3 regions of the Kribbella sp. NPDC006257 genome follow, and region 2 is predicted to be linked to each of the others. Evidence: predicted binding sites of a transcription regulator. Region 2 holds the regulator's gene; each other region holds the start of a gene.

Region 1 (4,618 bases), on a different contig from region 2:
CCAGGAAACTCTCCGGGTCGTCGATCGTCTCCACCGGGAGTTCGTCCTCGACCTCGACCGCCAGCCGCAGTTCGGCCAGCAGCATCAGGGCCGGGTCGTGCTCGGCCGCCGCCCAGGCTGTCTCCCCACCGGCTGCGAGCAGGTCGAGCAGTGCGTCATCGGCTTCGATCGCGTCAAGATCAAAACGGTCAGCCATTTCGCTCCTCCCCGGCCCGTCGTTCCAACTTTGCCTCATGCCCCACAAACCCCCTGAGCGTGTTCAACGCTCGATGTTGTGCGACCCTCACCGCCCCCGGTGTCATCCCCAGTGCCCGGCCGGTCTCCTCGGCTGACATCCCCGCAACCACCCGGAGCCGCAGGATCTCCCGCAGTTTCTCCGGCAACTTGTCCATCAGGCCCATCACATGCCGCAGCTCCGCATACCGTACGGCGTGCTCCTCCGGCGTCGGCGATTCGTCCGCCCCGTCCGGCAGGTCCGGCGTCGACACATCCGCCACCGCGAACGCCCGCTGGGCATCGGCGACCTTCCTCGCCGCGATGCCGTACACGAACGCCTCGAACGGCCGCCCCTCGTCACGGTACCGGCCGAGTGCCCCGAACACCGCCACACAGACTTCCTGCGCGACGTCATCGACCATGTCGGCGCCACCAGGATAGGTCCACAGGCGCGACCGCACGTACCGGTGGGCAACGGCCCGGACCCGGGTGAGCAGATCGTTCAGCGCGGTCGGATCGCCGCTCCCCGCCAGTGCGGCGAGATCTCGCAGCTCGACCCGATCAGGGGTGTGCGGTGTTTGGACCTCGGTCACCTCGCCCCCCTCGTATCGGACCGGTCAGCCTGGAAGATAGTACGGCCGCCACCGCCCGTTGCATAGTGGCAACCAGTAATCGCTGAGCATCTTTCACTACAACCAGTCACCCCCGCAGGGGTACTCCGGAGTAGTCCCAAATCGTGATCAGAGACCGGCGAGTACCGGCGTACCGGGAAAAGCAGAACCGCCCGGCTGGTCCGAGGACCGAGCCGGGCAGTTCTGGTGTTGCCGGGTGAAGAATCAGTGACCGTGGCCGTGGCCGTGACCGGCTGCGGCGGGCTCTTCGTCTTCGGGCTTGTCGACGATCAGGGTCTCCGTGGTGAGCAGCAGGGCCGCGATCGAGCCGGCGTTGGCCAGCGCGGAACGGGTCACCTTGACCGGGTCCAGGACACCCTGGGCCAGCAGGTCGCCGTACTCGCCGGTGGCGGCGTTGAAGCCGCTGCCGACCTCGAGCTCCGCGACCTTGGCGGTCACGACGTAACCCTCGTAGCCACCGTTCTCGGCGATCCAGCGCAGCGGCTCGACGATCGCCTTGCGGACGATCCGGACGCCGGCGAGCTCGTCGCCCTCGAGGTCCAGGCCGTTCTCCAGCACCGCGGCGGCGTGGACGAGAGCGGAGCCGCCACCGGCGACGATGCCCTCCTCGATCGCCGCACGGGTCGCCGACACGGCGTCCTCGATGCGGTGCTTCTTCTCCTTCAGCTCGACCTCGGTGGCCGCGCCGACCTTGATCACGCAGACGCCGCCGGCCAGCTTGGCGAGGCGCTCCTGGAGCTTCTCGCGGTCCCAGTCGGAGTCGGTGCGCTCGATCTCGGCCTTGATCTGGTTCACCCGGCCGTCGATGTCGTCGGCCTTGCCGGCGCCCTCGACGACGGTGGTGTTGTCCTTGGTGACGACGATCCGCCGAGCGGTGCCGAGCACCTCCAGACCCACCTGGTCGAGCTTGAGGCCGACCTCGGGCGCGATCACCTGGGCGCCGGTCAGCGCGGCCAGGTCCTCGAGCATCGCCTTGCGGCGGTCGCCGAAGCCCGGCGCCTTGACGGCGACGGAGGTGAAGTTGCCGCGGATCTTGTTGACCACCAGGGTCGACAGGGCCTCGCCCTCGACGTCCTCGGCGATGATCAGCAGCGTCTTGCCCGACTGGACGACCTTCTCCAGCAGCGGCAGCAGGTCCGCGACAGCGGAGATCTTGCCCTGGTGGATCAGGATGTACGGGTCGTCCAGCACCGCTTCGCCACCCTCGGCGTCGGTGATGAAGTACGGCGAGATGAAGCCCTTGTCGAACTGCATGCCCTCGGTGAAGTCCAGCTCGGTGCCGAAGGTGTTCGACTCCTCGACGGTGATGACGCCGTCCTTGCCGACCTTGTCGAAGGCTTCCGCGATCAGCTGGCCGATCTCGGCGTCCCGGGCGGAGATGGTGGCGACGTGGGCCATGTCGCCCTTGTCGTCGACCGGCCGCGCGGTCTCGATCAGCCGGGCCGACACGGCCTCGACGGCCGCCTCGATGCCCTTCTTCAGACCCATCGGGTTGACCCCGGCGGCGACGGCCCGCAGGCCCTCGTGCACCAGTGCCTGGGCCAGCACCGTCGCGGTGGTGGTGCCGTCACCGGCGATGTCGTTGGTCTTGGTGGCAACCTCCTTGGCGAGCTGCGCGCCAAGGTTCTCGAACGGGTCGTCCAGCTCGACCTCACGGGCGACGGTGACACCGTCGTTGGTGATGGTCGGGGCGCCCCACTTCTTGTCCAGCACGACGTAGCGGCCCTTCGGCCCCAGCGTCACCTTCACCGTGTTCGCGAGCTTGTCGACGCCACGCTCAAGGGCGCGCCGCGCGTTCTCGTCGAACTCGAGGATCTTCGGCATGGAAAACTCTGTCCCTCTCTGGGTTACTGGCGATCATGGTGCCCGCGGGCAGAACCGACTCCGCTCCGGCGCCGGTGTTCCGGGCACCGGAGCGGTGTCAGTCAGCTGCTGCGAGCGATCGTCACTTGCTGACGATGGCGAGGATGTCGCGGGCGCCCAGGATCAGGTAGTCCTGGCCGTCGTACTTCACCTCGGTGCCGCCGTACTTGGAGTAGATGACCTTGTCACCGACGTTGACGTCCAGCGGGACACGGTTGCCGTTGTCGTCGATGCGGCCGGGCCCGGTCGCGATGACCTCGCCCTCCTGCGGCTTCTCCTTGGCGGTGTCCGGGATCACCAGGCCGGACTTCGTGGTCTGCTCGGCTTCGAGCGGCGCTACGAGGATACGGTCCTCGAGCGGCTTGATCGTGACCGACACTTGCTGACCTCCACGGTCGAGTTTCTCGTGTTTTCGGGGTGCTGCAGGCGGCCGTTCGCCTCTGCCGTCGCGGGGATCAGAGGCCGGGCCGCTGGCACCCTCGAGTGGAGAGTGCCAACACCGAATCTAGGCCGCGATTAGCACTCGGTCAACTCGAGTGCCAGAATCTCGCCCCCGGCGAACGCCGGCAGCAGCGTCACCGGGCCCGTACTTTCCGCAACCGACCCCTGGGCCGGGCGGTCCGGACGTGGGACCGTCTTGTCTGAAGGACTCCGCCGGGTTCGAACCAGGAGAGCACCATGGCCCTCTCACTGCGCAATCTCTCGTTCCGCAAACTGCCCCCGAAGGCGCTGGCCGTGCTCGCGGCGGTCCTGATCAGCGCGATCGTGGTCGCCGGTCTGGCCGCTGCCGGCAAGGACTCCCCGGACAAGAGTTCTGCGAGCGGGCCGGCCGGAGCGCCCGTAGTACAGGCTCCGCAGTCCTCCGCTGAGACGGACCAGGCGGAGACATTGGCAGCAGCTGCACTTGGGCAGTGTCAGTCGGCGCGGCTGGCGCCTGTCAGCAATGGGTGGGGTGTGCCGGTGCCGTCGGTTTCGGCGAGCGGCAGCACGAACTGCAACCTCATGTACGGCGACGATCCGCATCGTGGGTCCGCTACATCAGGCGATCCCGCTCTGGCCATCAAGGTTCTGCAGCGCAACCTCAACTACTGCTATGGCAGCCATCTGGCTGTCGACGGGATCTACGGCAGTAACACGCTCGCCGTAGTGAAGGCGGTGCAGCGCAAGCACAAGCTCACCGCTGACGGCATCTACGGTCCGAAGACCCGTTCAGCCATGAACTGGCGGCTGTTCAAGAACTCCACGCAGCAGTGGAGCACGGGCTGTTACAGCCCGCTGTAGTAGCCCAGGCAGACTTGGGTGGGTGACGCTGACTCTGCTGCTCGACCCGATCGGCAGGACAGTGCTGGCCGAGGCCTGCTCGGCGTACGCGCCAGGCGGTGAACTGCAGCTCGTCGAGAAGCTCAGACGCCGGTACGACGCTGCCGTGGTGACCGCTGCGATGACGCAGGCGTCGCTGCGGCATCGGGCCGTCGCCAAGTTCGGTGCAGAGGACGCGGCGCGGATGTACTTCACTCCTGATGGGCTGGAGCAAGCCACGCGTTCCACTGTCGGCACGCACCGAGCTGCGCGGATCGCTGCGACGCTGCCGGGTGCATCCGTGATCGACCTGGGGTGCGGGATCGGTGGAGACCTGATCAGCGCGGCACGGGCCGGCCTGCGGGTGACGGGCGTCGAGAGGGATCCGGAGACGGCTGCTGCGGCACGGGCGAACCTTGCGGCGCTAGGGCTGCCCGGCGAGGTGGTCGTGGGAGATGCGGAGGCGCAGGACGTCACGCAGTACGAGGTCGTGTTTGCTGATCCGGCGCGGCGGGCGGATGGGAGGCGGGTGTTCGACCACAACGCGTACTCGCCGCCGTGGTCCTTCATCAGCTCGCTGCTGGAACGGACTGCTTGCGTGAAGGTCG
Region 2 (4,618 bases):
CGCGTCTTCGTCTGTACGCCGGGGCACAGCCTCGCCGACCTGGACGTCCCCGAGGTCCGCACGATCATCGAGCGGGGGCTGCTGTGGGCGAGCAAGTGACCGGTATCGGCATCGTCGGGACCGGTGTCATCAGCGGTACCTACCTCGATCACCTGGCCAAGCTTCCGGGCGTCGAGGTGGTCGCGGTCGCCGACCTGGATCTGTCCAGGGCCGAGGCGATCGCCGAGAAGAACCCCGGCATTCGCGCCCTGTCATCCGACGACCTGCTGGCCGATCCCGCGGTCGACATCGTCCTCAACCTCACCATCCCGGCCGCGCACGCCCCGATCCACCAGGCCGCGCTGCAAGCCGGGAAGCACACGTACGGCGAGAAACCGCTCGCTGTCGACCGTGCCGAGGCAGAGCCGCTCCTGAAGCTGGCGGCCGCCAACAACCTGCGCATCGGCTGCGCTCCCGACACCGTGCTCGGCACCGGCACCCAGACCGCCAGAGCGATCCTGGATCGCGGCGACATCGGCGTACCGACTGCTGCTTCGGCGTACTTCGTCACACCCGGGCATGAGCTGTGGCACCCCGCACCGGAGTTCTACTACCAACCAGGCGGCGGTCCAGTGCTCGACATGGGCCCGTACTACGTGACCAGCCTCGTCACCCTCCTAGGTCCGGTACGCCGGGTTACTGCGCGAGGTGGTCGTTCTCAGGGCGAGCGGAAGATCCACACCGGTCCCCGGGCAGGTGAGACGTTCCCTGTCGACGTGCCGACCCACGTGACCGGCGTACTCGAGCACGAGTCCGGTGCGCTCACCACTGTGCTGATGAGCTTCGACGTGTGGGCAGCGCGACTCCCACGGATCGAGGTCTACGGCACCGAGGGCAGCCTGTCCGTGCCTGACCCCAACGGCTTCGACGGCAAGGTCGAGCTCGTCACCGCCGCCAACCGGGAGTGGACCGAGGTGCCTGTCGCGGGTGGGTACGCCGGAGCGGGTCGCGGCGTCGGTCTGGCGGACATGGCGCGCGCCATCCGGACGGGGGAGCCGCACCGGGCCAACGGCGCGCTGGCGTACCACGTGCTCGACGTCCTCGAGTCGCTGCTCGAAGCCGCTGCCCAGGACCAGCCGGTGGACGTCGCGAGCACCGTCGAACGGCCGGCCGCCGTACCGTTGGGAGCATCGCCGGAGTCCGCCTGACCAGGAGGCCGGCGCAACGCTGAGACGGGGCCCACGCCGTTACCCGGGGGTATCTGTCGCCACGGCTCGGTAGACTGGCACTCGAAACTTGTGAGTGCCAAGCCAGAGAGGGTGGTGCGCGTGCTGGACGAACGCAAACTGGACGTGCTCCGGGCCATCGTCGAGGACTACGTGGCGACCCACGAGCCGGTCGGCTCGAAGACGCTGGTCGACCGGCACAACCTCGGGGTCTCCCCGGCGACCGTGCGCAACGACATGGCCGCGCTGGAGGAGGAGGGGTACATCACCCAGCCGCACACCAGCGCCGGCCGGATCCCGACCGACGCCGGCTACCGGCTGTTCGTGGACAAGCTGAGCACGGTGAAGACGTTGTCCGCGGCCGAGAAGAAGGCGATCTCGTCCTTCCTGGTCGGCGCGGTCGACCTGGACGACGTCGTACGCCGTACGGTGCGGCTGCTCGCCCAGATCACCCGGCAGGTCGCGATCGTGCAGTACCCGACGCTGAGCAGGTCCAGCGTGCGGCACATCGAGGTGGTCACGATGACCCCGCGCCGGCTGCTGCTGGTGCTGATCACCAGCACCGGCCGGGTCGAGCAGCGGATCGTCGAGACCCATGAGGACGTCGACGAGCAACTGATCGCGGACCTGCGCTCGCGGCTGAACACCGCGCTCACCGGGCAGCGGCTGACCGATGCGGCGACCTCGCTCGCGAGCGTCACCGAGACCTTCGCGCCGGCCGACCGATCGCTGGTGGCCGCCGTCGTGACGAGTCTGCTGGAGGCCTTCACGGTCGAGGGCGAGCAGCGGATCGCGGTCGGTGGCGCGGCCAACCTGACCCGGTACGGCGACGACTTCGAGCGCAACGTGAAGCCGGTACTGGAGGCGCTCGAGGAGCACGTGATCCTGCTGAAGCTGCTCGGCGAGGCGACCAACCCGCAGACCCTGACGGTCCGGATCGGCCACGAGAACCCGTATGAGGGACTCGCCACCACCTCGGTCGTCGCCACCGGCTACGGCTCCAAGTCGGAGGCGCTGGCCACCCTCGGCATCGTCGGCCCGACCCACATGGACTATCCGAGCACGATGGGCGCCGTGCGCGCCGTCGCGCGTTACGTCAGCCAGATCCTGGCCGACTCATGAAGCACACCACCTACCGTTGGTCTGGAGTATGAGCACCGATTACTACGCCGTCCTGGGCGTCAGCCGAGACGCCTCACCGGACGAGATCAAGAAGGCCTACCGCAAGCTGGCCCGGCAGTACCACCCGGACGTCAACGACTCCGAGGACGCGCACCACAAGTTCCAGGAGATCGGCCGCGCGTTCCAGGTGCTGAGCGACCCGCAGAAGAAGCAGGTGCACGACCTCGGCGGTGACCCGTTCGCGAGCGGTCCGGGTGGTGCCGGCGGCGCCGGTTTCGGCCAGGCGTTCACCTTCACCGACATCATGGACGCCTTCTTCGGCCAGACCGGCGGCGCGACCCGGGGCCCGCGGCCGCGGACCCGGCGCGGCCAGGACGCGCTGATCCCGCTCCGGATCGACCTCGCCGAGGCGGCCTTCGGGACCACCCGCGAACTCAAGGTCGACACCGCGGTGGTCTGCCCGACCTGTTCGGGTTCCGGTGCGGCGGCCGGCTCGGAGCCGGTCACCTGCGAGATCTGCCACGGCCGGGGCGAGGTGACGCACACCCAGCGGTCGTTCCTCGGCGAGGTCCGGACGATGCGGCCGTGCCCGACCTGCCGCGGTTTCGGCACCACCATCCCGAACCCGTGCATCGAGTGCTCCGGCGACGGCCGGGTCCGCTCCCGGCGTACGGTCACGGTCAAGATCCCCGGCGGCGTCGACAGCGGCACCCGGGTGCAGCTGTCCGGCCAGGGCGAGGTCGGCCCCGGCGGCGGCCCGGCCGGTGACCTGTACGTCGAGATCGAGGTCGAGCAGCACGAGATCTTCAGCCGCAACGGCGACAACCTGCACTGCACGGTGACCCTACCGATGACGGCGGCGGCGCTCGGGACGACGATCGACCTGCCGACGCTGGAAGGCGAGACGATTCCGCTGGAGATCCGTCCCGGCACCCAGTCCGGGACGGCGATGACGCTGACCGCTCGCGGCGTACCGCGGCTGCGGCACGCGGGGCGCGGCGATCTGATCGTGCAGATCATCGTCGAGACCCCGACCAAGCTCGACGAGGGCCAGTCGGCGCTGCTGCGGCAGCTCGCCCAGGCGCGCGGCGAGGAGCGGCCGCAGGGTCAGATCCAGGCCACCCACAAGGGTGTCTTCGGGCGGCTGCGCGACGCCTTCGGCAACCACTGAACTGATGGGGCTCGCGGTTTTTCACCTGCCTGACCTGGCCGGACCGGAGCTGGTGCTCGACGGCGCCGAGGGTCGGCATGCGGCCGTCGTACGCCGGATCGGGCCCGGTGAGCGGCTGCGGCTGACCGACGGCCGCGGGTCGTTCGCCGAGGGGACCGTGACGGCTGCCTCGAAGACGGGTGTCACGGTGACCGTGGAGCATCGAGGGACGGTGCCGGCGGCGAGTCCGCGGCTGGTCGTCGTGCAGGCCTTGCCGAAGGGGGAGCGGGCCGAGCTCGCGGTCGAGATGCTGACCGAGGTGGGGGCCGACGTCGTCGTACCGTGGAACGCGGAGCGGTCGCAGTTCCGGTCGAATCCGGAGCGGGTCGCGAAGACGCTGACCAAGTGGCAGGCCTGGGCGTTCGAGGCGAGCAAGCAGTCGCGGCGGTCCTGGTTCTGCCAGGTCGCGCCGATCGCCTCGACGGCCGAGGTCGCTCAGCTGTTGCGTGACGCCGCGCTGCCCGTGGTGCTGCACGAGGAGGCAAAGACGCCGCTGTCGTCGTTGCCGCTGCCTGACAGCGGCGACATCGTCCTGGTGGTCGGCCCCGAAGGCGGCATCTCACCGGCTGAGCTCGAAACCTTCGGAGTCGACCCGGTCCTGCTCGGCGACACAGTCCTCCGTACGTCGACCGCCGGCGTCGCCGCCGCGGCAGCGCTGCTCTCGCACTCCCGCTGGACCTAACCGCGTACTGCCTGCTGATACGCGGCCAGGGTTTCGGCGTTGTCGATGCTGCCGTGGTGATGAGCCTGCGCCCAGCGACCGTCGTCGTAGGAGAAGATTCGCGTGGTGCGGATGTCCAGCGGGACCTCGCCGCGCTCGGGATGCTGATAGCTGCCCCGCTCGCGACCGGCGAAGACCACGGAGTCGGCCCGCCAGTAGGTGACCGCGTCACCGAAGCTGACCTGCACGTTCAACCCGCCCGCGAACACCTTGCGATACAGCTCCTCGACCGCGGCCCGCGACCGCAGGATCCCGCCGATCGGGTTGTTGAGCTGCACCAGCTCGTGATCGGTCCACACCGCCGTCAGTATCTCCAGATCCTGCTGGTTGAGCGCGTAGTAGAAGGTCTCGAGGGCTGCC
Region 3 (4,618 bases), on a different contig from region 2:
GATGAACGTCCGGCGCGGCAGATTGGCGTGCGCTGCCAATCGCTGCAAATTCAGTGCTTCGCCAAGGTTTTCCATCGCCCAGGAACGAGTCGCCGACAGATCCGACCGGGGCGGCGTCAACACATCGACGTACTGCCGCTGCCCACCACCACGTACCGACGCGGCGATGACCTCCTTGCCGGCGTCGTGCGCGGCAGCAGCACCGAAGTCTGAACGGATCACGTGCAGGCAGGCGTCGATCCCGGCGCCGCCACCCGCGGACGTGAGGAACTTGGCGTCCTCGACGAACAACCTGTTCTCGAGGACGTTCACTGCCGGATGCGCCTGCCGTAACTGAGCGATGTACCGCCAATGGGTCGTCGCGTCCCGCCCGTCGAGCACGCCGGCCGCCGCGAGCGCGAAGGTCCCGGTGCAGATGCCGACCAACCGCGCACCCCGGTCCGCACTCGCCCGGATCGCCTCGAGATAAAGCGCGGGCAGGGCGATCTCCGGCTCTTCATACCCCGGTACTACGAGGAGCTCGGCGGCCGCCACGTCGGACAACGGCCGGTCCGCCGCGATCCCGCCGAACCGTCACCGCACACGATCACCCGGTAACCACCGTGGTTGCCGAAGATGTGCGCCGGAATCCCGAAGTCGAGCGGAATCACACCCGGCACCGCCAGGATCGCCACCGTCATTGGCTGATCGGTCATTCCGTCCTCCTCGCCTAGGCACGATTCGTGGTGGTTTTGGCATGGGAGCTGCTGGTGGGTGCTCGGCGTACGGATCTAGCGTGGCACAGGTAGTTCAATCTTCATTTTTCGGAGGAGCGTGGATGGCCGAGCGACGGGTTGAGAACTTCGGGGTGCCGTGGGAGTCGGCGTACGGGTATGTGCAGGCCGTCCAGCACGGAGACACGATCTATGTGTCCGGGCAGTTGGCCAACAAGGGCAGTGAGCTGTTGGCGCCCGCGCCGGTCGACGCGGCGGGTGTGGTGACGGACTTCGCCGCGATGGCCGACCAGATGCGGCAGACCTACGCGAACACGGCCGAGGTGCTCGCCCGGTTCGGCGCCTCGCTCGACGACGTGGTCGAGGAGGTGCTGTATGTCCTGGACATCGACGCGGCCTTCGCGGCGGCCGGTCCCGTGCGGAAGGACGCCTACGGCCGGGAGGATCCGCAAGTCGCCAGCACGCTGGTCGGTGTGACCCGGCTGGCGTTCCCTGAGCAGCTCATCGAGATCAAGTTCGTCGCCAAGGTCTAGAGCTGGCGGCTGACCAGGACCCAGGACGGCGACGTACGGGAGAGTTCGGTGAAGCCGGCGTCGAGGTAGACGGAGATTGGGCCTCGGTAGAGGTCGGCCGATGGGGTCTTGCCGGTCTGGGCGGTGTCTACGGCACAGGCTTGGAGGGTGGTGGCGCCCTGGCTGCGAGCGAAGTCGATCGCGCCGGTCAGGAGTCCGCCGGCGATGCCTTGGCGGCGGTGGCCGACCGGTACGACGAAGCACGTGACCACCCAGGCGTCGGGGTCGCCGCCTCGCCAGTTCGGTGAGGCGAGCACCCGCGGGTAGGCCGACCGTGGCGCGACGGCGCACCAGCCGACCGGCCTACCGGAGCTGTCGGTCGCCAGTACGCCGGGTGGCGGGCCCTGCTCGACCTGGGAGCGGAGGGCGTCGCGGTGGGAAGTGGTGGAGGCATCGGACCACTGCTTGCCGCGGAGGCGGAAGTACTGGCAGAAGCACCGCGAGGGGTCGCCGCGCTCGCCCATCACCTGGAGCACGTCGTCCCACCGGTCCGCAGTGGCGGGGCGCACGTCGAGACTCACCTCGCCAAGGTAACCCGAGGGGCGGAGTGCGCCGGGACGCGAGGGCGGGCGTCAGGTGAGGCGTGCGGGGGAGGGCTGGCTTGCACTCGGTTGGGTCGAGTGCTAATACTTGGTTAGCACTCGAAGGGCGAGAGTGATAACTGCTCGCCGCCCGGACGGTGTGACCATAGACGGCCTCGATGAGGTGCCGGAGAGGTGGCGGGACGTGACCGCCGCACCGAAAGCACCGTCCGTCGCGGGCATCCGGCCGGCTGAACAAAAAACTCGACGCGGGAGGACTCGCGGAGAATGCCCAAGCTGATTTCTTTCAATGAAGAGGCGCGCCGCGGCCTCGAGCGGGGTATGAACACCCTCGCCGATGCCGTCAAGGTGACGCTTGGCCCCAAGGGCCGCAACGTCGTCCTGGAGAAGAAGTGGGGCGCCCCCACGATCACCAACGACGGTGTCTCCATCGCCAAGGAGATCGAGCTCGAGGACCCGTACGAGAAGATCGGGGCCGAGCTCGTCAAGGAAGTTGCCAAGAAGACGGATGACGTCGCTGGTGACGGAACGACCACGGCGACCGTGCTGGCCCAGGCGCTCGTGCGCGAGGGTCTGCGCAACGTCGCCGCCGGCGCCAACCCGATGGGCCTGAAGAAGGGCATCGAGAAGGCTGTCGAGGCTGTCAGCGAGCAGCTGCTGGCCCTGGCGAAGCCGGTCGAGACGCGGGAGCAGATCGCGGCCACCGCCTCGATCTCCGCCGCGGACACCCAGGTCGGCCAGATCATCGCCGAGGCGATGGACAAGGTCGGCAAGGAAGGTGTCATCACCGTCGAGGAGAGCAACACCTTCGGTCTGGAGCTCGAGCTCACCGAGGGCATGCGCTTCGACAAGGGTTACATCTCGCCGTACTTCGTGACGGACACCGAGCGGATGGAAGCGGTCCTCGACGACCCGTACATCCTGATCGTGAACAGCAAGATCTCCAGCATCAAGGACCTGGTCCCGGTGCTGGAGAAGGTGATGCAGACCGGCAAGCCGCTGGCCATCATCGCCGAGGACATCGAGGGCGAGGCCCTGGCGACCCTGGTCGTGAACAAGATCAAGGGCACCTTCAAGACCGTCGCCGTCAAGGCGCCGGGCTTCGGTGACCGCCGCAAGGCCATGCTCGTCGACATCGCCGTCCTCACCGGCGGCGAGGTGATCTCCGAGGAGGTCGGCCTCAAGCTGGACTCCGTGGACCTGGAGCTGCTCGGCCAGGCCCGCAAGATCGTCGTCACCAAGGACGAGACGACCATCGTCGAAGGCACCGGTGACGCCGACCAGATCTCCGGCCGGGTGAACCAGATCCGCGCCGAGATCGAGAAGTCGGACTCCGACTACGACCGCGAGAAGCTGCAGGAGCGGCTGGCCAAGCTGGCCGGTGGCGTTGCGGTGATCAAGGTCGGCGCGGCCACCGAGGTCGAGCTGAAGGAGCGCAAGCACCGCATCGAGGACGCCGTTCGCAACGCGAAGGCGGCCGTCGAGGAGGGCATCGTCGCGGGTGGTGGCGTCGCGCTGCTGCAGGCGTCGGTGATCGCGTTCGAGAAGCTGGAGCTCGAGGGTGACGAGGCCACCGGTGCCGCCATCGTGCGGTCCGCGGTCGAGGCACCGTTGAAGCAGATCGCCGTGAACGCCGGCCTCGAGGGTGGCGTCGTGGTGGAGAAGGTTCGCAACCTCGAGCCGGGTCACGGTCTGAACGCCGCGACCGGTGAGTACGTGGACCTGATCAAGACCGGCATCATCGACCCGGCCAAGGTCACCCGGTCGGCGCTGCAGAACGCAGCCTCGATCGCGGCGCTGTTCCTCACCACCGAGGCAGTCATCGCCGACAAGCCCGAGAAGGCCGGTGCCGCCGCTGGCGGCGCCCCCGACATGGGCGGCATGGACTTCTGATCCCCTGAAGTCCTAGCTAGACAAAGAAGCGGTCCCAGCCGAAAGGCTGGGACCGCTTCGCGTTGGCTCGAAAATACTCGGTGGACTATGACCTCATGTGCGACCTAGGGTCCGCCGCATGGAGGAGATTTGAAGATTCGTACCGCCGTTGAGGCTGACCTCGACACCATTCACGCGCTGATTGCAGAGCAGTCGATCAACACCGTCACCAGGCCGCGCTTCGACGAGTACCTGGCGTCCGGGGCCTACCGCTACGACTGGATCTGGGTCGCCGAGGTCGACGGCAGGATCATCGGGGCGGCCATCTGGTGGGGGATGGAGGAGCAGGAGCGCCCGTTCAGCATCGATGGCCTGTACGCCGTACCGGAAGTTGACCGGGTCGCCGTCTGGACCGAGCTGATCCGGGCTGCGCTGGCGACCTTTCCCGCTGAGGCCGCGCAACCGGAGTACCACATCTTCCTGCCCAACGGCTGGCGGGAGAAGCCGGAGATCGTCGCCGAGCTGGAGCCGCGACTCGAAGCGGCCGCGGCGGCCGGGCTGTCCGGGCTGACCGAGCGACTGCGGTACGAATGGACGCCGTCCGACGGGTTGCCGCCTCGGTCGACCCGGTTGCGCTTCGAGCCGGCCGACGACGAGGCATTCGTCGACGCGTTCATCCGGGTGATCGAGGGCAGCCTCGACGCGTCGACCGCACGCGATGTCGCCCGGATCGGCGTCGAGGGCACCGCGCGGGAAGAACTCGCGATCTACAAGTCGATGCCGGGCGACCGCGCCTGGTGGCGGCTGGCGTATGACGCCGACGACAAGTTGGTCGGCTTCGCCATGCCTTCGGCCAACAACGGTGGACCCGTCGTCGGTTATCTCGGCGTGGTCCCGGAGCAGCGCGGTCACGGGTACA

What was found. Region 2 encodes HrcA, which represses chaperone genes, less so after heat shock. Its sites were predicted from a motif close to TTGGCACTCGNNNNNNNCGAGTGCCAA; they were not measured.
Region 1: groES (co-chaperone GroES) is a predicted target of HrcA. The motif match lies at 3,228-3,254, and genes of this name have one in related genera.
Region 3: groL (chaperonin GroEL) is a predicted target of HrcA. The motif match lies at 1,886-1,912, and genes of this name have one in related genera.

The regions. Positions count from the first base shown of each region.
Region 1 covers NZ_JBEXSJ010000061.1:20,641-25,258, forward strand. Annotated here, with positions in the region: gene ABZ004_RS39500 (hypothetical protein) at 1-196, opposite strand, end outside; gene shbA (RNA polymerase sigma factor ShbA) at 189-809, opposite strand; gene groL (chaperonin GroEL) at 1,053-2,672, opposite strand; gene groES (co-chaperone GroES) at 2,794-3,090, opposite strand; gene ABZ004_RS39520 (peptidoglycan-binding domain-containing protein) at 3,390-3,992, shown strand; gene ABZ004_RS39525 (class I SAM-dependent methyltransferase) at 4,015-4,618, shown strand, end outside.
Region 2 covers NZ_JBEXSJ010000001.1:124,800-129,417, forward strand. Annotated here, with positions in the region: gene ABZ004_RS00605 (ThuA domain-containing protein) at 1-99, shown strand, start outside; gene ABZ004_RS00610 (Gfo/Idh/MocA family oxidoreductase) at 84-1,187, shown strand; gene hrcA (heat-inducible transcriptional repressor HrcA) at 1,308-2,327, shown strand; gene dnaJ (molecular chaperone DnaJ) at 2,356-3,498, shown strand; gene ABZ004_RS00625 (16S rRNA (uracil(1498)-N(3))-methyltransferase) at 3,503-4,219, shown strand; gene ABZ004_RS00630 (nuclear transport factor 2 family protein) at 4,216-4,618, opposite strand, start outside.
Region 3 covers NZ_JBEXSJ010000058.1:23,168-27,785, forward strand. Annotated here, with positions in the region: gene ABZ004_RS39035 (helix-turn-helix domain-containing protein) at 1-534, opposite strand, end outside; gene ABZ004_RS39040 (hypothetical protein) at 510-695, opposite strand; gene ABZ004_RS39045 (Rid family hydrolase) at 818-1,246, shown strand; gene ABZ004_RS39050 (GNAT family N-acetyltransferase) at 1,243-1,806, opposite strand; gene groL (chaperonin GroEL) at 2,095-3,720, shown strand; gene ABZ004_RS39060 (GNAT family N-acetyltransferase) at 3,850-4,618, shown strand, end outside.